Regions from separate parts of the Treponema sp. OMZ 798 genome, predicted to be linked through region 2. Evidence: riboswitches for the same ligand, from Rfam matches in the RefSeq annotation. Region 2 holds a riboswitch; each other region holds the start of a gene.

The links. Region 2 has a riboswitch for cobalamin ahead of E4O07_RS00915 (ABC transporter substrate-binding protein). Riboswitches for the same ligand answer to the same signal wherever they lie in the genome.
Region 1: linked by a shared signal. The riboswitch ahead of E4O07_RS08485 (Glu/Leu/Phe/Val family dehydrogenase) and the one ahead of E4O07_RS00915 (ABC transporter substrate-binding protein) in region 2 are both predicted to bind cobalamin.
Region 3: linked by a shared signal. The riboswitch ahead of E4O07_RS03350 (DUF4198 domain-containing protein) and the one ahead of E4O07_RS00915 (ABC transporter substrate-binding protein) in region 2 are both predicted to bind cobalamin.

Annotation. Positions count from the first base shown of each region.
Region 1 is NZ_CP051305.1:1,805,450-1,815,488, forward strand. Features, by position in the region: gene flgG (flagellar basal-body rod protein FlgG) at 1-766, opposite strand, end outside; gene flgF (flagellar basal-body rod protein FlgF) at 781-1,593, opposite strand; gene E4O07_RS08460 (flagellin N-terminal helical domain-containing protein) at 2,019-2,879, shown strand; gene E4O07_RS08465 (TVP38/TMEM64 family protein) at 3,002-3,688, shown strand; gene E4O07_RS08470 (orotate phosphoribosyltransferase) at 3,746-4,450, opposite strand; gene E4O07_RS08475 (NAD(P)-dependent oxidoreductase) at 4,462-5,340, opposite strand; gene E4O07_RS08480 (formate/nitrite transporter family protein) at 5,365-6,201, opposite strand; cobalamin riboswitch at 6,311-6,500, shown strand; gene E4O07_RS08485 (Glu/Leu/Phe/Val family dehydrogenase) at 6,811-8,052, shown strand; gene E4O07_RS08490 (MGH1-like glycoside hydrolase domain-containing protein) at 8,049-9,482, opposite strand; gene E4O07_RS08495 (hypothetical protein) at 9,600-10,039, opposite strand, start outside.
Region 2 is NZ_CP051305.1:189,738-199,776, reverse strand. Features, by position in the region: gene prtP (dentilisin complex serine proteinase subunit PrtP) at 1-318, opposite strand, end outside; gene prcA (dentilisin complex subunit PrcA) at 329-2,197, opposite strand; gene prcB (dentilisin complex subunit PrcB) at 2,283-2,852, opposite strand; cobalamin riboswitch at 3,020-3,203, shown strand; gene E4O07_RS00915 (ABC transporter substrate-binding protein) at 3,363-4,358, shown strand; gene E4O07_RS00910 (FecCD family ABC transporter permease) at 4,360-5,427, shown strand; gene E4O07_RS00905 (ABC transporter ATP-binding protein) at 5,427-6,188, shown strand; gene E4O07_RS00900 (Na+/H+ antiporter NhaC family protein) at 6,288-7,763, shown strand; gene E4O07_RS00895 (hypothetical protein) at 7,905-8,396, shown strand; gene E4O07_RS00890 (type I restriction endonuclease subunit R) at 8,424-10,039, opposite strand, start outside.
Region 3 is NZ_CP051305.1:707,230-717,268, reverse strand. Features, by position in the region: gene E4O07_RS03365 (ZinT/AdcA family metal-binding protein) at 1-1,188, opposite strand, end outside; gene E4O07_RS03360 (ZinT/AdcA family metal-binding protein) at 1,275-2,486, opposite strand; gene E4O07_RS03355 (hypothetical protein) at 2,567-2,749, opposite strand; gene E4O07_RS03350 (DUF4198 domain-containing protein) at 2,761-3,582, opposite strand; cobalamin riboswitch at 3,865-4,077, opposite strand; gene E4O07_RS03345 (DUF4198 domain-containing protein) at 4,141-5,151, opposite strand; gene E4O07_RS03340 (hypothetical protein) at 5,161-5,700, opposite strand; gene feoB (ferrous iron transport protein B) at 5,736-8,570, opposite strand; gene E4O07_RS03330 (FeoA family protein) at 8,574-8,798, opposite strand; gene E4O07_RS03325 (FeoA family protein) at 8,820-9,083, opposite strand; gene E4O07_RS03320 (ABC transporter ATP-binding protein) at 9,134-10,039, opposite strand, start outside.

The DNA of each region.
Region 1 (10,039 bases), 1.3 Mb from region 2:
GCATATTGTCGCTTGTCTGGATAGCCTTTGAATTGAACTCATAAGCTCTTTGGGCAACAATCATGTTTACCATCTCGCTTACGGTTGAAACGTTTGACATTTCCAAAAACTTGTGCTCGGTTCTTCCGAACCCGCTAAAGCCGGGGCGCCCCGGAATAGCTGCACCTGAGGCCGGGGTCTGCCTAAAAAGGTTTGTACCCTCGGCCGAAAGACCTGCATTATTTTGAAAGCGGTAAAGCTCTATCTGACCTACTTCGATCGGATCGTCTATGTCGCCGACCTTAACGGTAACACGGCCGTCTCTGCTGACGGTAATCGTGTTCTCCCTATAACCTTCGGGGAAGATGATTTCGGGCAAAACGCGCAAACCGTTTGAAGTCACAAGCTGGCGGTCTCTATCAATCTTAAAAGAACCGTCCCTTGTGTAAGCATAGGTTCCGTCATATTGAAGAACTCTAAAAAAACCTTCTCCCTGAATTGCAATATCGCTTGTTACTCCGGTGTTCTGTAAGGAACCCTGTTCAAATATTCTTTGGGTGGCGGCAAGCCTTGCACCATGTCCCATCTGAACTCCTACCGGTGTAATTGTGTCTTCGGTAGCAGGGGTTCCTGCCGTCCTTACCGTCTGATAGATGAGGTCTTCAAATTCAGCCCTCTGCTTTTTAAAGCCGCTTGTGTTTACGTTTGCCAAGTTGTTTGCAACCGTGTCGATATTTGCCTGCTGAGTGTTCATGCCTGTTGCGGCTGTCCATAAACTTCTAACCATAATTTACCTCCTATCTATCTTTTAACTGCTTCGTTCCATAGTTTGGCCATCATCGTATCTTCGGCCTGAATGGATTTTTGATTGGCCTCATAGGCCCTGTTTACTTCTATCATCCTAACCATTTCGTTGACTACATTTACATTGGATGCCTCGATAAAGCCCTGCACCACAACGGGACGCGACGGGCCTTCGGCAGCAATGGCCTTACCGGAAAGAGGCGTGTCCAGGTAAAAGCTTGATCCGTTTTTGCTCAAATATCTTTCGTTTTCAAATTCAACTATTTTTAAGCGGTCCAAATAAACGGAATCGCTTTCCGGTTGGGTAATGGGGCGTATATAGATTTGTCCGTCTTGGTTAATCTTATATTCCATATCCTGTAAAAAGATGCGGCCGTTTTCTCCCATAACCGGATAGCCTTCCTTGGTCATAAGATAGCCTTCAACTCCGACCATGAAGTTTCCATTGCGGGTATATTTTTCGCCGTAAGGTGTTTCAACGGCAAAAAAGCCCTGCCCTTCCAAGGCCAAATCGGCCGGAGAGCTTGTCTGCTTTAAGGAGCCTTGCTCAAACTCGGTAAAAATCTCGTTAGTTTCAACACCGAGACCTAACTTTCCTATAATTGGAGCTATGTCTGATGAGCCGAAGGGATTTTTTATAACTCCGTCATCGTTCAGCCTTCTTAAAAGCAATTCGGGAAAAGACTTTTGAACGGAAACATCCCTTTTAAAACTAGTCGTATCCAAGTTAGCCAAATTGTTTGAAATAACATCCAGCTGACGCTGCTGAGCCAGCATTCCGCTCGCCGCAGTATACCAACCTCTTACCATATAACCACCTCTATAAAAACTTTTTGCAAGGATTATAAAATCCTGAAAAAAGTTTTTTCAAGTAGTTTTGCATAGCAAAACTACATACAATATCACGATGTTTTGTGCTTTGCACAAAACTCGTAGATGAACAGAGAGGCTGAATTTCTGCCAAACTGTTCATCATACCTCTTACTATACGATTTTACCTTTTACTATATGATTTTCGGCATACTAAAATTTTCTTTTAGGAAAATATTTATCTAAAAAAAAATCACAACTTTTTTCTTAAGTCTTTTTTTAGTTCTCCGATAAAAGAACTAAGCACAGCTTAAATTTTAATGTGCTTCCGTCTTCTGCGGAACGACAGAGGATCCGGAAATGACATATCGGCAGGGATGCCGCGGGAATTAATAATTGCCGAAAATCACCAAAGGAGTAGGAATATGATCATTAATCACAACATGAGCGCTATGTTTTCACAGAGGACATTGGGACATACCCATTTAATGAACCAAAAAAACATAGAAAAACTTTCTTCAGGTTTACGTATTAACCGAGCGGGCGATGATGCATCCGGTTTGGCCGTATCAGAAAAAATGAGAAGCCAGATTCGCGGTTTGAACCAAGCAAGTGCCAACGCACAAAACGGCATTTCTTTTATTCAAGTTGCGGAAGCCTTCCTTCAGGAAACTACAGATGTTATTCAGAGAATCCGCGAGCTCAGCGTTCAGTCTTCCAACGGTATTTACTCGGCAGAAGACCGCTTGTACATTCAGGTTGAAGTATCTCAGCTCATCGCTGAAGTAGACCGAATCGCAAGCCACGCACAGTTTAACGGTATGAATATGCTTACCGGAAGATTTGCTCAAGAAACCGGAGAAAATACTGTTACTGCTTCTATGTGGTTCCACATCGGTGCCAACATGGATCAGAGAACAAGAGCTTACATTGGAACAATGACAGCTAAGGCTCTCGGCGTTCGCAATGTCGGAGATGAATCGATTATGACTATCGAGACACCCGAAAAAGCTAACCGCGCTATCGGTACCCTTGATGAAGCCATCAAGAAGATCAACAAGCAGAGAGCCGACCTTGGTGCATACCAGAACAGACTCGAACTCACTGTTGTAGGTATCAATATCGCAGCAGAAAACCTCCAAGCCTCCGAATCACGAATCCGTGACGTAGATATGGCTAAGGAGATGGTAGACTATACCAAAAACCAGATTCTCACACAGTCCGGTACAGCAATGCTTGCACAGGCAAATCAGGCAACTCAGAGTGTCATGACCTTGTTAAGGTAAGCTGTAAACAGTTTGACGGAAAAGCGGTTCTAAAAAGAACCGCTTTTTTATTTGTTGTTTATTCTTTTTATTTTTAGTATAATAATAAATCAACTTCAAACTGACTTTATAAAAATTTTAAAATGAAAAAACTAACCGATAAATGGCGAAAAATAATTACTATAGGCTCAATAATTTTTCTTTTTTGTTTGAGTATCTTCCTATATTTTTTTTGGGGCAGGCCTCTTATAAATTTTCTTATGGATGCAGAAAAGGTTCATGCCTATGTTGACTCTCATCCTTTTTCAAGCCGCATATTTTTTACGGCTGCCGTTTTTTTGCAAGTGGTATTTGCGGTGATTCCGGGAGGCCCTTTCGAAATAGGAGCGGGCTATGCTTTTGGAGCTGTAGAGGGAGCCTTAGTATCATTGGCAGGAATAGCAGCCGCAAGTATCTTAATTTTTTTATTTGTAAAAAAATTCGGCAGAGCGGCAATAGAAATTTTCTTTTCTCCCGAAAAAATAGAATCAATAAAAATATTTAAAAACAAAAAAAGGCTCCACCTGATTGTCTTTATCGTTTTTTTAATTCCGGGAACACCTAAGGACTTATTAACCTACATGGCAGGCCTTACACCCATACGCTTAAGCGAATGGCTAATCCTAAGTACCCTCGCCCGTTTTCCTGCTATATTAGCATCAACCATAGCAGGAAAAAGTTTAGCACAAAAAAATACGGGACTTGCAATCACCGTATTTCTTATAGGAAGTATAGCATCCTTTGCAGGGGTTTTAATTTTCAACAAACTCAATAGCCGTAAAAAAGGCTGAGCTCTTTCACGGCTATTTAAGTTTTATTTTAAGCGATTAAAAAATCTTTAAAAAATATCAGACCTTGGGAAAGCCGTGCTTTTCGCCCCAGCCGAAGGGATCAAGTCTCCATTCAGCCAAGCTCTTTTTATTTTCTTCGCTTATATAGTTTTGCTTTACGGCCTCATCCAGCATAATATCGTAGTTTAAAATAGTAGCCGGAATACACGGAGGATTAAGTTCTGCAAAGGCTTTTTCGGCTTCTGCAAATCCGTAAGAAAAAATGGCAAAACAAAAGGGAACCTTTCCGTTTGCATTGCGCACAGCCTCAACGGCCTTTATGGAGCTTCCACCTGTCGAAATTAAATCTTCAACCACAAGGACACCGGCACCCTTATAATCGGGATCGGCTCCCAAGCCCTCAATTTGATTTTTTAAACCGTGATCTTTTCCGCCTGAGCGCACATAGGAAACGCTTTTTTGTAAGAGGTCGCCTAAGCTTACGGAATGAGGGATGCCTGCAGTAGCTGTTCCTGCAAGCCATTCGGGATCGAAGCCGACAGCTTTTAAGAGTTCTGCAAAGGCTTCGGCTATAGCGCGGCGCATTTCAGGCTTGGCCAAAAAGCGGCGGTTGTCGTTATAAATGGGCATCCTATAACCTGATGCCCAAGTAAAGGGGGCATTAGGAGAGAGCTTTAAGGCGCCAAGCTCAAAAGCGGTTTTGGCAAGAAGGGGCCCGTATTTTGTTTGAACCTCTTTGATTTTTTGTTCATCTTTGTGCATTAAATTTTCCTTTAAATGGTTTTATAGTATTCGTAGATGGCCTGCGTTCCTTTTTCGGCATAGCCTTCTTCATTCATCTTGTTAAAGAAATTTTGTGCAAGCTCTAAAACAGGAATGTGAAGTTTTAGCTCTTTTGCAACATTTAAGGTTATATTTAAATCCTTTAAAAAGTGCTTAATGTAAAAGCCGGGAGCAAAATCCTTTTGAAGCATCTTAGGCCCGTTGTTTAAAATCTGCCAGCTTCCGGCAGCTCCGCCTCCGATGGCCGAAAGCATTTTTTGGGGATCAAGGCCTGCGGCTTCCGCATAGCAGACGGCTTCGACCGCACCGAAAAGGTTTGCGGCAACGGCTATTTGGTTTGCCATCTTGGTGTGCTGCCCTGCGCCTGCACCGCCCTGCAATGCCCAAGTTTTTCCCATGCAGGCAAAAAAGGGATCAAGCTCTTTAAAGGCAGCTTCATCTCCTCCGGCCATAATCGAAAGGGTTCCGTTTTTAGCCCCTATGTCTCCGCCCGAAACGGGAGCATCTACCGAAAAACATTCTTTTTTCTTTGCCTCATCATAAATCTTTTTTGCCAAGATCGGGCTTGAAGTCGTCATATCTACAAAGATTGTTCCGGGCTTTGCAGTCTTTAATAAGCCCTTTTCTCCGAAATATGTTTGTTCAACATCTTGCGGATAGCCGACAATGGTAAAGATGATTTTACAGTTGGGAGCAAGACTTGCAGGGTCATCATACCAAAGAGCACCTTTTGAAAGAATCTCTTCGGCGGATTTTTTTGTACGCGTAAAAACGTGCATCTTAGCTCCGGCCGACCTTAATCTTTCGGCCATACTTTTTCCCATAACACCGAGGCCTATAAAGCCTACATCACAATTTTCTACTTTCATAATAAATTCCTTAATTTATAAAATCTATTTTTTCTTATAACAAATCCAATAAAAAGTTCCGACAAAAAAGGCTCCGCCTATTATGTTTCCGAGAGTAACGGGAATTAAATTGTTTACAAAAAAGGCAGTCCAATTTATATTTGCAAGAGCTTCGGCGGAAAGACCTGAGGCAGCCGCATAGGCCGGAACGCTTTTCGCTAAAATACCTGCAGGGATATAGTACATGTTTGCAACACTGTGTTCAAAACCCGAAGTTATAAAAAGCCAAATCGGAAAAAAAGCGGCAAGGAGCTTTCCCGTCATATCCTTAGCCCCGTAACAAAGCCAGACGGCAAGGCAGACTAACCAGTTACACATAATGCCTAAAAAAACAGCCTGTACAAACGAAAGAGAAACCTTCCCGTAAGCGATTTTTACCGTAATCCCGCCCAAAAGGCTTCCGCCGCTTGAAAGCTGTCCGCTTTTTACAATTAAAAAGGCAAGAAAAACAGAGCCGATAAAATTCCCAACATAAACTGCAAGCCAGTTTTTCAGCATTGCCGAAACTTTCACCTTTTTTTCTAAAACGCCGGCAATTATCAGGTTGTTTCCCGTAAAGAGCTCGGCCCCTGCAAGGAGGACAAGCATAAGCCCTACAGGAAAGATAAGGCCTGCAACAAATTTGCCAAGGCCGTAAGTTTCAGGCTTGGCAAAGAGCCCGAAGGCCGCCATATTAGAGCCTTCCGAAGCAAAGGCAATAAAAACACCTGCCAAAAAACCTAAGCAAATCAGCTTCCACACAGGGGTCGAAGCCTTTGCAATCCCTTTTTGCACCGTAACTTCCAAGATCTCGGCCGGATCACAATACATTTTTTCAGACATACACTCACCTCCAATAAGCCGATTATATCATAGAATAGGGTATTTTTCAATTATAAATACAAATTTTGATACCTTGACATCTTCTTTATAAAAGTATACAATCGGTTTAAATAACGGTTTCGGTCTTGGTGCCCCTTTTAGCTAAGGGGTGAAAAGGGAATCAGGTGAAAGTCCTGAGCAGTCCGGCTGACGTAAGTGAGAGAGTTGTTTTTCAAGCATGCCACTGGGATTATCCCGGGAAGGCGAAAATCAATTATGACCTCCGAGCCGTAAGACCTGCCAATGACTATGAGGGTAAAATACAAGTTTTGCCCGTGCTGTACTCTGCTTGGACTCATGAGTCGCAGCAAAATTTATCGTGTTAATCATATTTATTTCCTCTATTGCTCCTTGGGCTGTTAGTGAAGATTTTGTCAAGTTTTCTTCGTTTTGGCCTTGAGTACACCTGATTGATACCCTTGGGTGTACATTTTGAGGAACCCTAAATCCCTTTGCGGACCGAAATCGTTTTTCTTTTTTAAGCTGAAATTCCAATTTTTCCCCCTAAATAACTTTCACAAACAAGGCTTTTAATGTATAATTCCTAATAAACTTTTTAAGAGGAAATTTATGGCGAGTACATACGAAAAACTTTTAAGTACAATAACCGAAGCCGCAAATACGGTGGGTTTGGCAGAGGACGATTATATAACCCTTTTAAACCCCGAAAGAGAAATGCATGTTTCGATACCGGTAAAAATGGATAACGGAAAAATCAGGGTTTTTAACGGATACAGGGTTCAACATTCTACATTAAGAGGCCCTGCAAAGGGGGGAATAAGATTTCATCAAGATGTAAATATCGATGAGGTACGCTCCCTTGCAGCATGGATGACCTTTAAATGTGCCGTTGCCGACATTCCCTATGGCGGCGGAAAAGGAGGCATCTGTGTAGATCCTTCTCATCTTTCCGAAACGGAACTTGAAAAGCTGACAAGGGGCTACACAAGGAGGATTGCTTCTTTTATAGGGCCTAAGACGGATATACCTGCTCCGGATGTCGGAACAAATGCAAGAGTAATGGCCTGGATAGTCGATACCTACAGCAGCTATGCAGGGGATTTCACACCCGCAGTCGTTACAGGAAAACCTCTTCCTCTCGGAGGTTCTAAGGGAAGAGTAGAAGCCACAGGCCGGGGAGTTCTCTTTGCGGCAAGGGAAATTTTAAAAAAACTAAATAAAAACTTAAAAAGCCAAAGTGTAGTCATTCAAGGTCTTGGAAATGTAGGCGGCGTTACGGCAGATCTTTTTTATAAAGACGGAGCGAAGGTAATCGCAGTAAGCGATGTAAGCGGAGCCGTATATAACGAAAAGGGCTTAAACATCCGGCTTATAATGGAACATGTAAAAAAAGGACAGCTTCTTAAATCTTTTGAAGGCGATTTTAAAAGAATAAGCAATGAAGAACTATTGGAGCTTAAAACCGATATCTTGATTCCGGCTGCCCTCGAAAATCAAATTACCGAAAAAAATGCATCAAATATTAAGGCTTCCATAATAATCGAAGCCGCAAACGGCCCCGTAACTCCCGAAGCCGATAGGATTCTCGAAAAAAAGAATATTATAAGTGTGCCCGATGTTCTTGCCAATTCCGGAGGCGTCATAGTCTCATATTTTGAATGGGTACAAAACCTGCAAGGTTTTTATTGGACAGAAGAAGAGGTCAACAGGCGCCTCGAAGATAAGATGATTGAAGCCTTTAGACTGGTATGGGACGTAAAAGAGACCTATAAGGTAAGTATGAGAAAGGCTGCCTATATTAAGGCCTTAAAAGAGCTTGTAGAAACCCAAAAGGCCTTGAATATAATTTAAAGCTTGTCTATCAGCATTGAACACTTGCCTGACGGAATCGGTAGGGTCTTTTTCTTTTCGTTTAAGATGTTTATGGTAAAATAATAAAGCTTTTCGCTTTCCATGTGGATTTCCCAGCCCCTCTGACTCTTGGACGAAAGAATGGTGATCAGGTTCCGTTTAAGGCTTAAATTTTCTATGCCCATTACCTCAAGGTTAGGAACCGTCCAGTTTACCGTCTTACGCGGAAGGCTTATGGAAAGGCCGATAACGTTTTCTATCATTAAACTGATTGTAGAAAGACCTACGCTTACCAGATACTGCTTACGCGGAAAGGCCGGTTTTCCCTTCCACTGGGCAGGGCCTTCCTTGACGGGAGAATAGGCCTCCCATAAAAAGCCTTGTTTTTTTGAATTTCCTGCGGGAGATAGGGTTTCAAGCACATAGTAAAGGTGCCTTATAACGCACTCTCTTGCTATCTCCCAGCGGTTATACTTTTCCAAGCCCTTTACAACAACAAAATTCAAAATAGGGAAGACGCTGCCGCAGGCACCGTTTCCGTTTTCGTCATATTCAGGCTCATCGGCTGCAAGGCTTGGAAAGGGATGATCAACCCCGAAGGTTTTAGGATTGGATAGGTGCTCCACCAAAAGAGCAGCCTTATCCTCGTTGGGAATCTCGGCAAGCATGGGCCAAAAACCTGCAAGGGTCTTTTTCTTTATCTGATTACCCTCAGCATCAAGATCATAATAAAAACCGTCCTCTTCATTCCACATCATGGAGTTGATTCTGGTTTTTATGGTAAAATACATCCTCTTGTATTGAAAATCAATTTCCTTATCGTTTAGTATATCGCCCAAGGCAGACATATAAAGGGCATTTACGGCTAGGGCCGAATTAAAATCGGTTAAAAAAACGGAATCTTTTCGCGGCGTATTAGGCATATTGACTGTCTCAAGAGGACTTTTATAAAGGCCGTTATCCGACTTAAACATTTTTTCGATCCAGTCCATGTACTTGATCAAAACAGGCATAATATCCTTTACACGCTTCTTGTTTCCCGTCTTATGATAAATATTGTACTCAGCCCATGCAAATAAGGGCATACCCAGCCCTTCAGGATTATCCCTCTTTAAAACGGGTTCCTTTGTATCAAAATCATATCTATTGCGTATAGCTCCGTTTTCTTCCTGCCTGTCATAAAAAAAGTCAAGAGCAGAATTCGGTGTATAATTCTTATTTGAATAAACAAAGAAAAAAGAGGAAAATATAGTTTCATATTGATTTAAAAAATTACCGTCCGCTTCGGGATAAATAAAAAAACCCTCGGTACCTTGTTTACCATCGCCTGCTGAATGCCAAAAATCATGAACCAAAGCCCATGTTCTATCGTAAATGTCCACGAAATCTTGATCGTAAAAATGAACGCGCGGAAAATCTCTTTTATTCACCTTAACTCCTTATTTTTTTTGCAAGACACTATATAGTATACCATATTTTTACAAAAAAGGATAGTTTTTTAGCAATATTTATAAAAAAAGTTTTAAGCCGGAAAAAAGACTCCGCTTTTATTCATTATCGGCATCAGAGGTTTCTTCTTTTTCCTCGGCAGAGCCGGAATTTTCACTTGAGGCACCGGCTTCAGTCTTAGCTCCGTCTTCGGTACCCTCTTGGACAGAAGGTTGAACGGGTGCGGGTTCAGGAGGGCGGCCTAAAAAGAGAACTATATCTTCATCATCTTTTTTGTGCTTCATTTTTAACAAAAGAGTACGGGTTCTTTCATCATAAACATAGCCGGAGGAATTATAAATCTCAAATCTAGGGTCGGTTCTAAAATCGATTCCATGGATCTGTATCCTGTAAAAGGGGCGGATCCCCCTTATAATCAGGTAATGGGTATCTCCTGCCTTAGCCGAAATTCTAAAGCTGAATATTTTTGAATCGTTTTTAAGCACGTTTATCCCAAGGGCCGATGTCCAAGCCCAAATACCGGGTTCAGCCTTTAAAG
Region 2 (10,039 bases):
ATCATTTCCTTCCTTATTAAGATACCAGTAAGTAAAACCCGTACCTGCAAGAGAAATCTTTCCCTTGACTGCAAAACCCTTTTCTTCAAAAAGAGCCTTATCAAAGCCGTCCCTTGTCTTAACGATAAAGAACCCGTCAACTATATCTTCATCCTTGGGTGCATAATTTGCACCATTCGGCAATTCAATTGACGAACCGCTTATATCTTGCGACGTATGCCCGCCGTATACTCCCGAACCGGCATTATACATGCCTAAATTACAGGAAGAAAGGATTAAAGTCATTGCAATTAAAAAGAATAATATTTTTTTCTTCATATCAAACCTCCTATTCGGTAATTACCAAGGTAAACCTGCCGTTTACGGCATTGGAACCGCTTGAACTGTTGTTTCCCATAGACCTAGATTGATTAGACCCATACATTTTAACTATTCTTAAGGCCCTGTCGTCGTCTAGTCTATAAGGATCTTTTCCCCAATCCTGTATATCCCATTGGTAGTTTACACCTGCTTGATATTCCATGGGAGCGCCTTTAGCTACATTAAAATTAGGTATTTTTACAAATTTAGCGGTAATGGTGATAAGGCCGGCAGCAGAGTCAACCTTTATAAGGTCATCAAGGCCAGTAATTCCGTAATAGTTTTGTAGCGGCGCAGCGAGGTGCTGCTTATATGAAAAACGCTTAACGTCTCCCGGAGCGAACCCTATGGTATCAATCCATAAGTCGGGAGTACCATCGCCGCCGTCAAACACATAGCGGAATTTTGAGCCGAATACAGGCTCACCCTGTCCGTCAAGAATCAATATACCAAGATCACACCAATCGGCCTCTTCCTTAGTTAAGAGCTTGGGGTTACTTATCTTACAGGAGTAAGATATGCCTGAGGCTTGAGCAACAGGAACCTGTTTGCGGTTCTTAGGCTCTTCCAAGGTGTAGGTAAAGGATTCCATAATCTTACCGGTAAGCACTCCGGATTCCAAATTGCCGTTTGCAGTAAAGGCCCTAATCTTATACTCGTACTCCTTACCTTCTTCAAGCTCCGAAGATGTATCAAAACCTTGATGAACTTCCCAACCGGGCCTGGTTTTCGTCTTTGGTGCATCGTAATGAGTCCTGCTTACGAATTTAAACTCATCGCTTGCTCCTCTTTCTTTACGGTATAAATCAAAACCTATAATAGGAATCTTAGCAGAAGTAGTCTTATCAACAACTTGGAAAACAACAACTGCCATATAAGAGGAATTTTCACCTCCGATGGGCATTAAGGCAGCAGGATTTAAACCGCTCTCGGCACTTAATTGAACCAACCCCTGATCAGGGTCAGCCGAAAAGGTATTATTTGTAAAGGGAACCCTTTCCATAATCATAAAAGGATCGTCGAATTCTGCGTTTGCAAGATCGTTTCCTGCAGGGGTTTTATTAAATTTTACCGGAATGTGTTTTTCGACCCTGTTGTTTGCGATATCGTAACCTACTATTACAAGTTCCGTATCGCCGTTAGGCAATGAAGCATGTTCTATGTTAAAGACATATTCTGACTTAAAAATTCCGTCATTAGGATCAGAGTCCGGTATGTAATAACCGTAAATACCGCTTGAACCTGAAGGGACAGCTCCTATTCCGAGCTTTGCTCCAAAGCCGCTCCAAGCAACATCTTCTACAGCACCTACCTTTGAGGTAAATTCTACATAAACATGTTTTACAGCGTCATTAATAGTATAACCGTCGGTTATATCGGAAATCAAGTTAAAGTCGATATCGAGACCCATCACCTTTTCGATACGGGGGGGGGTAACACCTCTTGTTATCTGCCCATGTTTAAACTGAAATATTGTCAGCTTTTGCTGCAATACTTTATCCACATAATAGTCTTGAATCAGTGAACCGGCCCACTTTCCCTTTTCTCCAGCAAGACTGATGTCATATTTTTTCCCGGAAGTAAGTACCAAGCTTGCTCTTCCATTGGATACAGAAACAGAGGAATAAACTGTATGATTGGTTTCACAGTCAATTACATTTAGCTTTGTACCGTCAACCACAGTTCCTCCAATCGAATCTACAACAAAGATATCTAAAAAGGCAATCCCGTCTTCCGGCCCGAAATGTTGACCTGCTTCATGAAAACAAGATCCAAGCAGCACAGTCAAAACAATAACAACAAATAACGCAAAAGCGTTCCATTTTTTTTGTGACATAAAAGTCCCCCTTATTTATCAAAATAATCTAAAAAATGTCATCCATAAGTAAATATTTTTTATACCAAATAATACCTTAAATCATTTAAAAATTAGATTTATATTTTTTCTTTTTATTATTCCCTTTAACCTCAATAAAGATATCATCATAAGGATCTGCATCCACAGCAACTATCAAATAGGGATGTGTAAAGGCCTGAGTAACTATATCCATAGGCCCCGGAGCCGATACCTCAAAAACAAACTTTATAATCTTACCTGACTTTGTTGCAGACACAGGAATAATGGAATAACCTCCCGTGCTAAAAGGCCCTGCTTCAACTATAACTACTGCCTTTTTGGAAAAATCTATTACTGGAGCCTTTACGGAATCTGCATATAAAATGGAATAAAGCTTATCAAGATCTTCTTGTAACCGAATAATTGATGAAAGACCTTCCTTAAAGTTATTTCCTTGAGCTAAAATTTCATAAGCGATCTCAACAATTTTCAGCGAAGATTTATCGGCTTCTTCAATTTTTTTTAAATCAGAATCAATGCTTCTTTTAAATGTTTTATCGGATTTTGTTGCAGAAATTTCGGAAAATTTCTTAGGCGTAGTTTTACAGCCAAACAAACTTAAAAATATAAATAACAATACAACATGATATTTCATGTAAGAAGTGTAACACAATTGATTATATTAAACAAGACTTTTTTTTCATATTTTTGGGAATTTTTATAAAAATAATTAAAATTATAGTGTAAATCTTAGTTTTATTATAAAAACGGCGATAAATTATAGCCTTGACATTAATCTACAAAAGCATTAAAATCGGACGCGACATTTCAAACCTTTCAGGTGCCGAAATTCGGTTAAAAGGGAAGTACGGTGTAATTCCGTCACGGTCCCGCCGCTGTAAGAGAAGAGTCTTTTTAAAATATGTCACTCGAGAGGAATCGGGGAAGGCTTAAAAAGATGATGAAGCTCGAAGTCAGAATACCTGCCTGTAGAGGGCTTAAACCTTGTGCTTTACGAGCGATAAAGTACCGGACGCTTGAAGGAACTTATAGCCTTTTTGTTTTCTCTATAAACTAATAAGATCCCCAAAGTATCTTTGTACCTGCTGCATAAACTCAAGTCTTTTAAGTTTGAAACCGTAAAATTAACACATTTGGGGGAAGTATGAAAAAAACTTTTTTTTACTCACTACTGCTAGTATCGGCAGTTTTGTTTTTTTTAGGGTGCAGTCCTAAAGAAAATCAATCACAAAATTCCGGCAAAACGATGCCGAAAGCGGATGGACAGTATTATCCTGTAACAATCACGACTTATAACTATGCGGCAGAACCTATCGAGCTTACATTTGAAAAAGCCCCTGAAAAAGTCGCTGCCTTTTACCAAAGCCCGATAGAAACTATGCTTGCACTCGGACTTTCAGACAAACTCATTTTAGCTGTCGGTCTTGATGATCCTGTAAAAGATGAATTTAAAGAAGCTTTTAGCAAAGTAGATTACCGTGACAAACGCCCTACAAAAGAAGAGGTTATCGACATGGAGCCCGATTTTATTTTTGCATGGTCATCTTTATTCGGCGAAAAACGTTATGGGGATGTAAATTTTTGGCATGATAGAGGTACAAAAACCTATATATGGCAAAATTCCGGCTTAAAAAAACAGGATTCTCTCGAAAATGAATATCAGGATATTCTTAACATAGGTAAAATTTTCAATGTAGAAGACAAAGCGCAATCGATTGTCGATAAGATGAAAGGCGAAATTGAGGCAGCAAAAAAACATGTTGAAGGAAAAACAAAAGTAAAGGCTATAATAATTGAGGTAGAAAAAGAAGGGCAATACCGTGTTTATGGAGAAAAAACAATCGGCGGACAAATTGCGATGCAAGTCGGGGCAGACCTTGTGGGCAAAGAAAAAAACGGCATAGGAAAAGAGGAGCTTATAGAGCTTAACCCGGATGTTATATTTACCGTTTATTTTGGAGACTATATTGAAAAAGATCAATCTATAGAAATGCTGACAAAAGATAAGGCCTTACAAAGCATAGCAGCAATTCAAAATAAAAAAGTTTTTCCGATTAATTTAAGTGAGGTTTATGCAAGCGGCATAAGAACCTATGACGGAATAAAGACTATCATTTCAGGTCTATATCCTGACCTATAATATGCAAAACAATAAAACCAAGGTGCTGAAAATAATTTTTATATCTTCAGCACTTCTTTTTCTTTTGGCGGGACTTCTACTCTCAATAATCCTATCGGTAGGATTCGGAGCCGTAAATATAGTGCCCGCCGATATTTTAAAAATCGCTCAATATAAAATCTTCGGAATAGGCAGCCTTGAAGGAGTAAAAAAATCTACTGTAGATATCGTTTGGATTGTAAGGATGCCTAGAATTATCTTAGCCTGCCTTACCGGTATGGGCTTGGCTTTAACGGGGGTTGTAATGCAGGCTATCGTAAAAAACTCGTTGGCAGATCCTTATATATTGGGTATTTCTTCAGGGGCTTCTCTTGGAGCAACCTTGGCTATTGCCCTGGGGATAGGAGCAAGTCTGGGCCCCAATTATGTAGGCTTGTCTGCTTGTTTTTCTGCATTCGGTGCATCTGTAATTGTGATGACAACTGCAAATATAAACGGCAGAGCCAATTCCGTAAAATTATTAATGGCCGGAATCGCTATAAGTACAATATTTTCGGCATTTTCTTCATTCATAGTTTTTACTACAAAAAACAGAGAAGCTATACGAAGTATTTCTTTTTGGCTGATGGGAGGTTTCGGAGGAGCAAAATGGGAAAATTTAGGCTTATTATCCGTTATCGTATTTTTGAGCATTTTTGCCTTTATGACGCAATACAGAACTCTTAATTTAATGCTCCTGGGCGACAGCGTATCAATTACCTTAGGTAAAGACTTACATATTTACCGCCAAATCTACCTTTTAATGTGTTCTGCAGTTATAGGTTTTTTGGTATATAATGCAGGTATTATAGGCTTTATAGGACTCATAGTACCTCATATTGCAAGAATATTTTGGGGGACTAATCATAAAAACATAATACCGGCTTCAGTATTAATCGGTGCTATCATTCTTGTTTGGGCGGATGTACTTGCCCGATCAATCTCTTCTCTTGGAGAAATCCCTGTAGGAGTAGTCATATCCCTTGTAGGAGCCCCTGTATTTTTATATTTATTGATAAATAAAGAATACGGGTTTGGAGGGAAATCGTAATGCTTCTTGACATTAACACTCTTTCATTTAACTTCGGTGATAAAAATATTTTAAACGGCATTGACCTTGCAATTACGGATAAAGGCATTGTCGGTATAATCGGCCCCAACGGTTCGGGAAAAAGCACCTTGCTCAAATGTATATACCGTGTCCTTAAACCCAAAACAGGAACCATATTTATAGACAACAAGAACATAAATGACTATCCCTTTAGAGAAACGGCGAAAAAGATGGCTGTAGTTGCCCAGCACAACGAAACTCATTTTGACTTTAACGTACTTGAAATGGTTTTGATCGGCCGATCGCCTCATAAAAAATTTATGGAGCGTGATTCCGCCGAAGATATTGAACTTGCGTATAAGGCACTAGAACAGGTTGATATGAAAGATTTTGCAGAACGAAGTTTTTCCAACCTTTCGGGAGGAGAAAAACAAAGAATTATTTTAGCCCGTGCCTTGGTGCAAAATACCGATTGTCTCATTCTCGATGAACCTACAAACCATCTGGATATAAAACATCAGCTGCATTTTATGAGCCTTGCAAAAGATTTAAAAATAACCGTCATATCGGCAATCCATGATCTTAACATAGCTGCAATGTATTGCGACAAAATATATGCACTAAAAGAAGGAAAGATTATCGCCTCAGGCAGCGTAGATGAGGTCATAACGGAAGAAGTAATTAAGGCCTTATATGATGTGGATGCTAAAATTATTTATGATGAAGAAAAAAAGCCTCATGTAATCTTTAAAAGCGTTTAATCCGATTTTTATGATGTAAATCTCTATATCCAACACCTATACACTTTTTTTTACTAATATGATACACTGGCACCCTTATTTCACATAAAAGGAGACTTTATGCGCGCTTTTTTTAAGCTCACTCCGGTCTTATTGCTTGCAGGTCTGATGATGATTTCGAATATTGAATCATTTTCGACTGCCTTGGGATTTAAACTGGACATTTTAATCATAGCCCCTATTGCCGTAATATATGCGTCCATCGTTGCTATGATAACCGAAAAATTCAAATTCAACGATATTTTAAACTCTGCCGTAGACAATGTTAAAGAAATGCAATTGGTATTTTTTATTCTCATGTTTGCCTATGCCATGGCAGATGCCTTTATGTCTACAGGGGTCGGAGCCTCGATTATTACATTGAGTCTGAACATAGGTATATCGGCAAGAACCGTTGCCCTTGTTGCCTTTTTGGTTTCGTCAGTATTGTCGGTTGCTACAGGAACATCATGGGGAACCTTCGCCGCCTGTGCTCCGATTTTCTTGTGGATGACCCATATTTTAAGCGGAAACATGGTTTTAAGCATTGCAGCCATTGCAGGCGGGTCCTGCTTCGGCGATAACCTCGGTCTTATCTCGGACACAACAGTCGTAAGCTCAGGTATTCACAGGGTTGAGGTTACCCACCGTATGAAAAATCAGGGCCTTTGGTCTTTAATGTGCTTAGTTATAGCCGGAGTTCTCTTCTTGGTTGCAGGCTTGAGCCTCCCCGGAGATGCCGTAAGCCCGCAAAAAGCCATCGAGGCTATTCCCCAAGATGTTTGGGAAAAACTGGCTGAAGAAAAGCCTGTTGCAGTCGACCTCCTCCATCAGGTACAGCACGGAGTTCCGGTTTACATGGTAATTCCCCTCATCCTGGTTATAGGGATTGCCTTAAAAGGCTACTCTACCCTCCTTTGCTTGGGAGCAGGCATTGTATCATGCTTTATCTTAGGACGCTTTGCAGGAACGGTCTCAGGACTCCTCGCCTTTTTTGACATAGTGTATAACGGCTTTGTGGGAGCCGGCTCATGGGTTATCATAATGATGATGTGGGTTGCAGCCTTCGGAGGCATAATGTCGAAGATGGATGCCTTCAGGCCCCTTTCAAACCTTGCCGTAAAACTTTCCCGAAACGTAAGACAGCTAATGTTCTGGAACGGCATCATCTCTTTGTTGGGAAATGCAGCCCTTGCCGATGAGATGGCTCAAATAGTTACGGTAGGCCCGATAATAAGAGATATTACGGAAGAAAATGTAGAAGGAGATGAAAAAGACCTTTATTCTTTAAAATTGAGAAACGCAACCTTCTCTTCTGCCCTCGGTATCTTCGGATCCCAGCTGATTCCTTGGCATGTTTATTTAAGCTTTTTTATCGGCATCGCAGGCACGGTATATCCTCTTTACCAATTCAGCCAAACCCAGATAATACAGTATAACTTTATGGCCCATATTTCGGTTGCAACTATTTTATTGTTTACCCTCTTCGGAATAGACAGAATCTTCCCCAAATTCGGAATCGCAAGCGAACCGAAGGTAAGGTTGAAGAAAAAATAAGAACAAACAAAGGCTGCATTGTGAAAAAGCACCGTGCAGCTTTTTTTAATTTCCGGCTATCATTGCTTAAATAAACCTGATTTTTTGTGCTTGCATAACTACAATCGGTAAAACTGACGATTTAGAATTTATGGAGGAGAAATGAGTTTTTTATTTGATGAATTTAAGACTATTTGTTTACATTTAAATAAAGCCGGAATCATACCTACACTAATGGGTTCTTTAGGATTAGAATTTATATCAAAAGAAGATTGGGAGCCGTCAGATATTGATATTCATGTTCCAGGCGATCCAAGAGGATGGGAAGCTCCTGACGAACTTAGAATTTATAATTGGGACAAAATAATGGCGGTTATGAAAGAATTAGGATATAATTTAATAGATGTTCATGAGCATGAATTTCAAAAAACCGGAGTGAGCGTAGAATACGGCACAATTGATGCATTGTATGATTTTGCAGGTATTTATGAATCGGATATAGAACTTATTCAACTAGACGGAATAAAGTTTCGTGTACCAAGTCTAAAACAGTTTTTAGGTATTTATGAAGCATCATCAAAAGATTCATATAGAAACGATAATAATAACAATAAAGACTTCAAGAAGATTTGTTGGCTAAATAGTCATTTATAATTTTTAGTTTACCGCAGGAAAATTGGGCTACAGATAAACCTCTTCTCTATCTGCGGCAATTTCTGCATAGTTATTATTTTCGTTGTCAAAATAATAATGGTCCATTAGATTGTCGGCCCAAAGCTCGCACTGAACCATAACGGTTTGAACTGCATCATCCATACCTTCAGGCGGATATTTATGCTTCTTTAAAAGTCTTTTAATGAGCATACGCATATGAGCCCGTGCACTTTCTCTTTTCTGCCAATCTACGGCCTTATTTTTACGCAAGGTTTCGGTGAGTTCCTTGGTTATTGCAATCAGTTCTTCATTTTGATAGAAGTCTTTTATGGCCTGAGGCTTGGTGAGGGCATCGTAAAAGGCGGCTTCTTCGGCATTTAAGCCGAGGTCTTGCCCTTCCTTTTCGGCACTTACAATCTGCTTGGCAAGTTTCAGCATTTCGGCTATAACCTCTTCATTTGTGAGAAGCCCGTTTAGGTACGAATTAACGGTTCTTTGCATTATCTCGCTGAATTTTTCGGACTTAACTACATTGGTTCTTCGATAAACTCTTACCTGTTCTGCAATGAGTCTTTTTAATAATTCGACAGCCAAATTTCTTTCTTTCATCTTGGAAATTTCTTCAAGAAACTTGGGAGAAAAAAGAGAGAATTTTTCTTTAATGTCAGAAAAGAGGTTTATAACGCCCTCGCTTTTTATACTCTGCTGTAAAAGAGAATTTATACGCTCATTCATTTCGGGTAAAGAAATCTTTTTTCCGCTTCCTGCATTTGTAAGCCTTGAAAGGAAGACTCTGACCGATTCAAAAAAGGCAGCCTCAAAGCGCAAACTTTCTTCAACTACGGATGAACAAAGGGATAAGGCCTGCCTCATCATAAGAGCTTCTTTTATAAAGATATTTTTCTCTTCTTCTTTTTCTTGGGCAACTATAAAGTTTACGGCACCGCTTATTGTCCTGGCCCTTTCAAGATCGCTGCCCTTCATAAAACTTGAATAATCATATCCATGGAACATATCTTTACATATAGAAAGCTTTTCAAGAAAGGTAGGATAGGCAGCGGTTAAAATGTCGGTATCGCCGTAATTATTTTTATCGCGGTTTGTATAGTCGTTCATAGCCTGCTTTAAGGCACCGGCTATTCCCACATAATCGACGATCAATCCTCCCTCTTTATCTTGAAATACACGATTAACTCTGGCGATAGCCTGCATAAGATTATGTCCTGCCATAAGTTTATATATGTACATAGTCGCAAGGGAAGGAACATCAAAGCCTGTCAGCCACATATCTACTACAATTGCAATTTTTAGAGGACCGGCATTGTCTTTAAATTTTTTAGCCAACTTGTCCCTGTGGTTTTTGTTCCCGATAATCTCTCTCCACTCTTCGTCATCGGTATTTGCAGAAGTCATAACAACGGCAACCTTTTCTTCCCAGCCGGGACGAAGTTCCAAGATTCTTTTGTAAATCTTCATAGCTATGGCACGGGTGTAAGCGACTATCATTGCCTTACCTGTAAGCAGATGTTCCCTGTTGTTTTCATAATGGAAGAGTATATCGTTCACTAGGGAGTTTATAGTTTCATCATTGCCTAAGAGCACTTCCATCTTGCCGAGTTCATGCTTACTTTTTTTGATAACTT
Region 3 (10,039 bases), 520 kb from region 2:
AGAACCTTCAACGCGCTTTGCAATCATTTCGTTTGATGAATTTGCAGGTATGCAAGTCGGTTTTTCTTTAATTTTAGCAAAATCGGCATCTGTCATACCATACCAGAAGTGGAAATGCGCAGGGCTTCCTCCTGCACTCGTAAGAGAAATCGTTTTAAACATTCCTGCATCTTTTTTGTCTGTTTTAACGGCAAGCGATCCGGGTTTGGCGGCATTTTCGGCAGTTCTCTTATAAGCTGCCCTGTAAATTTCTTTTCCGTCCTTATACATTACAAATTCGTTCTTTCCATTCTCGGTAACAAATTCGATGTGAGTATAAAGCTCTGTTGTTCCGTATGCTTTTTTCATTTCGGCAATGATTTCGGCCTTTGTAAAGTCTCCGCCCTTAGGATTTTTTCCGGCAAATTCTTTGATGATTTTGTCGTAAGCAGCATTAACTTCAGCACTTGTATTATCGTAAATTAAGGAGCTGTTCATCCATTTTCCTTCTTTAGCATAAACGGCAAAGGGTGCAGGAAGTTTTGCAGCACTATTTTCTATCGATTTTTTAAAATTTTCCAAAAGTTTTTCATTGCTTGTCGAACCGTCAACATAGGTAGGCCAATAAGAAGGATCGGCTTTTTTTACAAGGGTATCAATATTCGTTTCGCCGAATCTTACATGCCAGTGAACCTGTCCTCCGTCATGGCTATGAGGATGAGTACAGATCATATACTTGGCCATAGTAAGTCCGCGTACATTTTTTACAGCCTCAAATGTTTCCCAAAAAGAACCTTCATAACCGGGCATAGGAACCTTGCCTAGATATTTATATTCGGCAACGATCTCTTTTTGTTTTCCGTCTGCATCAATAACGGTAAAACTTATCTTATTAGTCCCGTCAAATTTTACCCTTGCAAAAGGCGTCTTTCTTCTTCCTTCAATAGCATCTTTGATACCCTCTTGGGTATAATTTGAATTCTTTGATGCAGCTTCTTTGTATAATTCTTTCAAAGAAGGATCATTTTTTACAACATCCACCGAAACCCATTCACCTTTCCAGGCAGCAAGCTCCTTTCCGGGAATAAGTTTTTCAACTTCAGCCTTAGCCGACTTAACGGCTTCAGGCATGGACTTACATGCAGTAAATGCTACCGCAACAGCAATCAAAATAAGTGCAATTTTTGCACCGATTTTTTTATTAGACATAAACATCTCCTTAAAATAAAATTATGACTAAATGCTGCCGATTTATATTTAAACAATCGGCAGCAATTTCATTTTTAATAACAGAACTATTTTCCGGTTAATGCTGAAAGAGTTCTTTTTGCGGATCTTTCAATACCGCTAGCTCGGATATCGGCAGGAACATCTACCTTGTAACAGGTAGGAGTACCTCTCTGAGCAGCAATATCCTCTTCGGTTGCTCCGTACCACAAATGGAAGTGATAATTAGGAGCACCATGAACAACTACAAAGGATATAAGAGAGAACATTCCGGCATCTTTCTTTTCGGCTTTCATTGTCATATAAGCCTTTGCCTTGCCGGGCGCAACTCTTACATAGTTTGATCTGAAGATTTCTTTCGAACCTTTAAAAACTATAAGCTCATTTTTTCCGTCTTTTATATTAAACTCAAGATGAGTAAAATCTTTTAAACTGTCATCGCTTTTTTGCAATTCTGCAATAATTTCTGCTCTGGTAAAGTCTCCGCCCTTAGGATTTTTTCCTTCAAACTCTTTGATGAGCTTAGCATAGACATCCATAACCTCTTTGCTTGAATTTTCAAAAACAAGGAGACTATTGATCCACCTTCCGTGTTCTGCATAAGACTTAAAGGGAGCTGCATCCGTCCATTTAGGCATAGTTTCAATTGAAGATTCTGCACCCTTTAACATATCGTTCTTTTTTGTTGAGGCCGGAACAAAGGTAGGCCATGATTTTTCTCCGTTTATAAGCCAATCAAAACCGTAGTAGCCGAAACGAACATGCCAATGAAGAGGACCATCTCCGTGTTGATGAGGAGGCATAATAATCATATTTTTTACAGCCTGCAATTCTTTTCCTGGGTTTACCGCTTCAAACGTATACCAAAGTGAACCCTCATAACCGGGAACAGCCTTCGTACCCATGTATTTGTATTCACATACTACATTGGATTTACTACCGTCTTTCTTCTGCATTGTAAGAGTAACCTTATTGGTACCGTTAAATTTCATAGCGGTTACAGAACTTCCATACATATCTTTGACGGCAGCCTTCAAACCGCCTTCAGTATAATAAGGCATTCCTTCAGCAGTCTTCTTATAGGCTGCATTCAATGACTCATCATTCATTACCGTATAAGTAGAAACCCATTTACCTTTCCAAGCTGCAAGTTCTTGTCCTGCTACCAATTTATCGGGACTTACTTCCACTACAGCAGGCATAGACTTACATGCAGTAAATAAAACTGCAAGTGTAACCAATATAAGTGCAATCTTTGCACCCATTCTTTTATTAACCATAAAATAAAACTCCTTTAAGTTAATAAGTTAAATATATCTAACATTTAATTCGAGAGAACCCCGAATTAAAGCAAGTTAGTCTACTTTTTTTCTTCCATAGAACAGCCACAGCATCCGCAACCGCAGCCGCTCTTAGGATTGATGTTTTTTTCTCCGCAGTTGCAGGCCGAAGCCTTACCCTTAAATATCCTGTAATATTTACGGATGAGTAAGATGATAACGCCTGCAACTATGGAAATAGTCAAGACCATTCCTAATGTCATAAGGACATTCCTTATTTTACCGGCATTGCCTCAATCCAGAGTACAGCGTCCTGTGAAAGTTCTTTACCTGCAAATTCTTTTGTATTACCTGCACCAAGAGCTGCAAAGCCCCAGTATCCGGCCTTGTGAGGAACAAAGGAAAAGTTTCCATTTGCATCAGCCAAAATTACTGCAGCAGCATTCTTTGTTTTTGCCTTCTTTTCAAATTTGCTCTTTTTCATGTTTACATCAAAGTTAATGTATTCAACTTCAATTTCTGCATTAGGTACGGGCTTACCCTTTGAATCTAAAACAGTACCTCTAAAAATGCCGCCTACCCAAACATCATATGGTTTTACCAAGGGCATTATTTCGGGATAACCTTCGGCACATCTTGCACTCCAGTCGGTATCAAGTCCGGCCTTATTTATAAATACCTTAGTAACCTGCTGAATATAAATATCTTCAGATCCTCCTTCATAATAAGGATGGGGAACAGCGATAAGAGCCCAGTCTCCGCCTCCTCTAAAACCGTTATCCTTGCTCAAGGTAAGGTCATAAGCAGAAGCCTCACTTTCTAAAGCAGCAAATTTTGTTTTCTTTAAAGAGGGAAGCAAATCCTGTACCTTTTCCTTGTGAACCGAAAAGAATTTTTCAAAACCTTTAATTTCACCGGCCTCGTTTTTACCGATGTCCATTGTGTGACCTGCATCGGCAGGATGGGTAAAAACAATCTTAAAATCAACAGAGTTGCCTTCAACGATTGAAGTCGGGGTATAAATCATTTGAAAGTGAGCAAATGAAGCCATAGCTACAAAGAATAAAAGTAAAACTATTCCTGTAATTTTTTTCATATAAAACTCCTATACATATTCTAGTCTAAAGACTCATTATCTAAGTTCAAAAAAAGATAGAGTAAAAAGGCACCCCTTAAAACTCACGGATAAATCTTTTTTCGAATTTAAATGTAAATTATCGCTGACAATCTATATTATTTCTTAAAAAAAAGCAAGCCCTCCAATAAAAATTTATAGGAAACTCTTAATTAAAAATACACGGAGAATAAATAAAGAAAAAACGAAAAACATGGATAGAGCTATATAATAATTAGTTTTCCGATTTTCCTTCCCTCCGAAGGATTCGTAACACAAATAGGCAGGTCTCCTGACTTATGATTTAAAGTTTATCGCCTTCCCATATTAACAGTGGCTCATGCTTCTAACCATATAAATAAATTACAAGCATTATGATAAACAAACTCAATTACAGTAGCGGGGGCTGTGCAGGTTTTTCACCTGTTTCCCTTTTAATCTTAAAATTATTTAAGAACCTTATTTGACTATAACCTCGATAATGATTATAAACATTTTAAAAAAAAAGCCAAGCCCCCAAAGAGGCTCGGCTTTTATTATCTACTTGTTTTCGGCCTTATCCGAAATCTTTTTAAATATAGGAGGCCACGCAAACATAACCACAAAGAGTAAAATTACGATAATCAAGGCAGCAGGAGAAAAGCCATCCTTAGGACCGGCTTTTTCAGGTTTTGCGGCTTCAGCAGCAGGAGCTTGGGCAACAGGCATAACAGCCTCTTCTGAAGCATCTTCAATCTTACTAACCTCAAACCAGATAACGGCATCCTGAGAAAGTTCCTTGCCGGAGAATTCCTTTTCCTTACCTACACCGAGGGCGGCAAAGCCCCAATATCCGGGACAGGGAGGAATAAATTCGAAAACGCCTGTATTATCGGCCATTATCATACCGGCACCGGATTTTTGCAGCTTGGGTTCTCCGGTAAATTTCTTGTTTGCCATATCAACATCATAGTTCATATTTTCAAATTCAACCTGAGCATAGGGCACGGGATTTCCTTCGGAGTCCAGAACAAGGGCACGAATCACTCCGCCCTCCCAGATTTCATAAGGCTTTACCAAAGGCAGTATCTCGGGATAACCTTCGGCAACCCTTGATTGCCAATCGGTGGAAAGCCCGGCCTTGTTGATAAAGACCTTAGCTATCTGCTGGATATATCCGTCTTCGGAGGCTTCAAAATAAGGATGAGGAACGGCCACCAAGACCCAGTCTCCGCCTCCTCTAAAACCTGCTTCCTTATTAAATTCAAAGGTATACGCAAAGGCCTTGCTTTCCGAAGATTCAAATTCTCCTTTTTTTAAAAAGGACATTAAATCGGTCTTGGCTTCTTTATGAACGGAATAAAATTCTTTTAAACCCTTGACTTCTCCGGCTTCATTCTTACCTATATCCATTGTAAGCCCAGACTCAAATGGGTGGGTAAAAGAAATTATAAAATCAACCTTATTATTTGAATCTTCTATTATGGAAGACGGAGTATAAATAATCTGAAAGTGAGCAAAAAGGCTCAAAGCCGTACAGCATAGCAATACGGAAAGAAATAATTTTTTCACTTTTGACACCTACCTTTTTTGTTTTTTAAACAGGATAACAATCAGTACCGAATTTATCACGGCAAGCACAAGGGCCAAGATTGCCGTAAAAGAGGGACCGACAGCGGGCATTGCCGAAACGGTATCCATGGGAACCCATCCTACGGAACCGGCAGCAGCAACAGGTTTTTGTGCCGGAGCAGCCTCTGCAGGAGCTTCGTTTCCGCTTGCCGATGCATCAGCAGCCTGACTGCCGAAACCGCCTGCGGGCTCAGGTCCTTCCTTTACAATAATATGACCGGGACCTGCATCAAATGTTACAGTATACGGAACACTCGGAATAGGCAGATTGAGTTCGCCTACATCGGGGAATTCTCCTTCCCAGATTTTTTGACCCGTAGCCTTATCCGTAAGATAAAGCTTAACACCGGCAGCAGTAGCTCCGTTTGAAAATCCGCCTTGAACATAGATAGTTCCGTCGCCGTTATCCTCAACAGTCAATAGGGGCGAATGTGCAAAAAGCATCATAGAACACATCATTAAAACAAATAAAATGCTTATTTTTTTCATTTATATAACTCCTCTAAAATTTATAATTTAAAACATCAAAAGCCGAATAATCTTCCCAACTGGAATACAAGGACGGCAACCAGAGAACTGAGCACTACAGGATAAAGAACACTGAACAAGGTCCAGCCTACACTTTGAGTCTCGGTCTTTGTTGCCATAACGGTAGCAATACAGGGCGGGAAGAGGGCGATCAAAATCATAATGGTAAGACCGTCTAAGGGGGTTAACCCCGTCTCCTTATCTTGAATACGGGCTTCCAAAACCTTACCCGAATCCTCGCTTGAAGACTCCACACTGTAAATAGTGCCCAAGGTCGAAACAAGGGCTTCTTTTGCAGCGAAAGAACCTAAAATAGCAATGTTTACCTTCCAGTCAAAACCTGCATATTTTGTGACAGGCTCCATACCCTTTCCTAGGTAGCCCAAAATAGAGTTTTCCAAGGTTTCTTTTCGCAGCTGAACCGAGATCAGCTTTAAATCAGCACTCGCAGGACGTATAGCCTTTGCTGCGGCGGCAGCCTCAGAATCGACCACAGCTGTTCCTGAAATTTTTATCTTTCCGGTTCTGACAAGGGCAAAGAAGTAAGGATTCAATTTTTGCCAGTAAGCATAAAACGAAGCCTTCAAAATAGGCTTTTGAAATTCTTGAGCACCCTCATAGGCCTTATCAAAGTCTTTTTTTGCGGCAGAATACATGTCAAGGTAGTTTTTAAAAGCACCTATATTGCTGCCGAGATCGATTTTTCCTTTTAAGGCTATTTTTGTCATTTCAGGATTTTGTAAAAAAAGCCTGTTTATATTCCTTTCCGTCCCCTTAGCTCCGCCGAACCAATTTAAGGCATCATATAGATAAAGCTTCTCGTTTAAACGCTGGAATTCTATAAAACCTTTTTCGGAAGCAAAATATTGGGAATATGAATTATTTAGTTTTCCTGCAAAGTCCTGAATATAGGCTTCTTTTTTTGCTTCGTATTGAGCGGTTTTTTCCGTGTTCAAAGAGGGAAAGTTTACACCCGCCCAGATTATAACCGAAACGGCGACTACTGTAGTCGCAACTTTTTTTATAAAACTCCATAAGCGTTCAAAGGTGCGGATTAAAACGCCTCTTAAAGTCGGCATATTATAAGCCGGAAGCTCCAAAACAAAGGGTTCGGGCCTGCCGTGAACAACATAGAGGCTGAAATATTTTGCAACAATCAAGGCCACAATCAAAGTAAAGAATGAAATTCCGCCCAGCACTATCCATTGATAGCTTGTAAAAAATATTCCCGTAATTAAAACATAAAAGGGAATCTTTGCCATACAGTTAAGCAGAGGCAAGATTAGGATAGTTACCAAGCGAGACTTATCATCCCTGATTGTTCTTGTGGACATAACACCGGGAACAACGCAGCCCCCCATTATAACACCCGATAAAATCATAGGAAGGGTTGACTGCCCGTGTAAACCGAACTTGCGTAAAACCCTATCCATGATAAAGGCAAGACGAGCCATGTATCCGACATCTTCCAAAAAGGCTATTAAGGCAAACAAGCAGAAAAATATGGGTACATAGTTTAGAATCATTATTGCACCGTCAATTATTCCGCTTAAAAAGAGACCTCGCAAAGGACCTTCGTTTATAAGGCCTTCAGGATAAATAAGCTGAGAAACTACCGTGCGCACAAATTTAAATATCGGGAAAACCTTGTCGGTCATCTTATAACCCAAAACTACGGTTATCCAATAAAAGACCAAAACAAGCTCAACCAAGATCAAAAGACCGTAAACCTTGTGACAAAGTACCTTATCGATCCTGTCGGTCGAGTTTATACTGCCTGACCCTCCCTTAGTATAGATAAGAGCTGCTCCTCCCGTAAAGGCAAGAGCTCCGGCCAGACTAAGAACAAAGCGGAGAATGTTGTTTGCAAAGATGGGAATCGGCAAAAGCAAAAAAAGCGAATCCAAAATCTCATAGGTTACAAAACAAAGAATAAGGACTGCAACAGCCTCGGAAACCTTTCTTTTAATATTTAAGGTCTCGACGGCTTTTTGTTCAAGCTCTTTTTTTGAAACCGCAGCTTCAACAATTTTCTTTGCTGCAGCCGAGCGGGCAAGGGCTATTTCGATTTCAAAGCTGTGCTTATGTTTTTCCTTGTGCTCAGCTTCGATTTCTTTTATAAAATTTAAGACGGAATCAAAGTTTGTAAAATTTTTACCCTCTTCCTCGATAACTGCAGCATCCTTTTCGCAAAGCTTGATTGCAAGCCATCTTAAGGGGATGGGAAAAAGCTCATCTTTTGCGGAGGCCCTTAATTTTTCGACAATCTTTTCCAAATAGGATTCCATGTCCTTACCGTAGGTAAGCATAAAGGGCTTTTGAGGCTCAGAGCTCTCAGCCGTTCTTGAAATAAGTTCTTTTAACTCGTTTACCTTTTCCTTTTTCTTGGCTGAACCGGCAATTATAGAAATGCCTAAGAGGGAGGAAACCTTGTCTACATCAATTTGAAGACCTGCATTTTTTGCGGAGTCCATCTTGTTTAAATACATAACAATGGGGCAATTCATCTCCAAAAGCTGAAATGTAAGATAAAGATGTCTTTCCAAATTTGAGGCATCGGCAATGTTTACTAAAAGCTCAGGTTTTTCACGCAGAATAAAATTGCGGGTCACCCTTTCTTCAGGCGAATAAGAAGTAAGGCTGTAAGTACCCGGCAAGTCGGTAATAAAAACCGACTGATCAAGGGCAAAATACTCTCCCGTTTTTTTCTCTACTGTGATGCCCGGATAGTTTGCAACATGCTGATGAGCTCCCGTCATCATGTTAAATAGGGTTGACTTGCCGGAGTTAGGCTGACCGGCAAAAGCAATATTTATTTTTTCTTTTTTCATATTCTAAACTTCTTTTACAATGATTTTTTTAGCTTCGTCCTTACGGACTGCTACAAGCGAACCGCAGATTGAAATATCAAAAGGATCTAAAAGCGGAGCCTTTCTTACAACCGAAACTTCAGCCCCGGGGGTAAAGCCCAAGCTTATAAGCCTTTGCAGGGTCATTCCGCTGATTTCAAGGTCCTCGATAATTCCTTTTTTACCCTGCTCCAATTCATCAAGAGTCATTTAAACCTCCTTTACCTTAATCTATAAACGTACCAATATTTTGGAAGCAAGATTATAATCTACCGCATATTTTGAACCGTTTACCAAAAGCAAAATAGGCCCCTTTTTATCGGCCTGAGAAGTAACAACGGTTATTTCCGTATTTATATCTATTCCAAGACTGCGAAGACGGGAAAATTCGGCCCCCGTTCCGTCAAATTTAAGCACGGAGGCCTTATCGCCTTCCTTTAAAATAATTAAGGGTAACAATGTCAGTGACCTCTCACAAAATGTTTCAAGGAACATACATTATTTTTTTATTTTAATCAAGGTATAAACTAAAAAAAAATAAAAATTTAATCCCTGTATAAATCGGCTTGAGCGGAATAAAGCCTTCTATATTCATCACAAGAAGAAAAAAGCTCATCGTGAGTACCGAGGGCTAGGAGTCTCCCCTCCTTCATAAGAGCTACCCTGTCTACAAGCCTGCACAAACCCGCCCTATGCGAAATGATTACGGCGGTTTTGTTTTTTATAAGGCTTATAAAGCGCTTTAACACAAGGCTTTCTTCGATAGGATCAAGGGCTGAAGTCGGCTCATCAAGGATTAAAAAATCTGCCTCCCTAAAGCGGCAGCGGCTTAGAGCAAGGCGCTGCCATTCTCCGCCTGAAAGTTCGGCGCCCTTAAAAATACGCCCAAGTCTTCCGTCAAGGCCTCCCGTTTTTTCTAAAAGATAATCGGCATCGTTTTCTTTTAGGGTCTCTATAATTTTTTTATCTTCGTTTATCCTGGTCAAATCGGAAATTGCGACGTTTTCTCTTAAACTAAAATTATATTGAACGGGTTTTTGAAGGGTGAGAGAAATATTTTTATAAAGAGCAGTCTTATCTATCGAATTTATATTGGTACCGTCCCATAGGACTTCCCCTGTACCGGCCTCATAAAGCCCTAAAATAATTTTAGAAAGAGTGGTTTTTCCCGAACCGTTTTCGCCTATGAGAGCCAGCGTTTCACCCTTTTTGATGGAAAGACTTATACGGTTAAGGGCTTTTTTATCGTTGTTCGGATATGAAAAAGAAACATTTTTAAGCTCGATGCAGTTTTTCAATTCGATACAATTTTTTAAACTGCAAGCCGAATTTTTAGATTCGGCGGGCGATTCCTTAGACACAGCTTCCGATTCTTTTAAAGGAAGATCTTCGGGCAAATCCAAAAAATCGAAAAAGTGCTTTGTGTGGGCGGCGTACATTGAAATCGAACC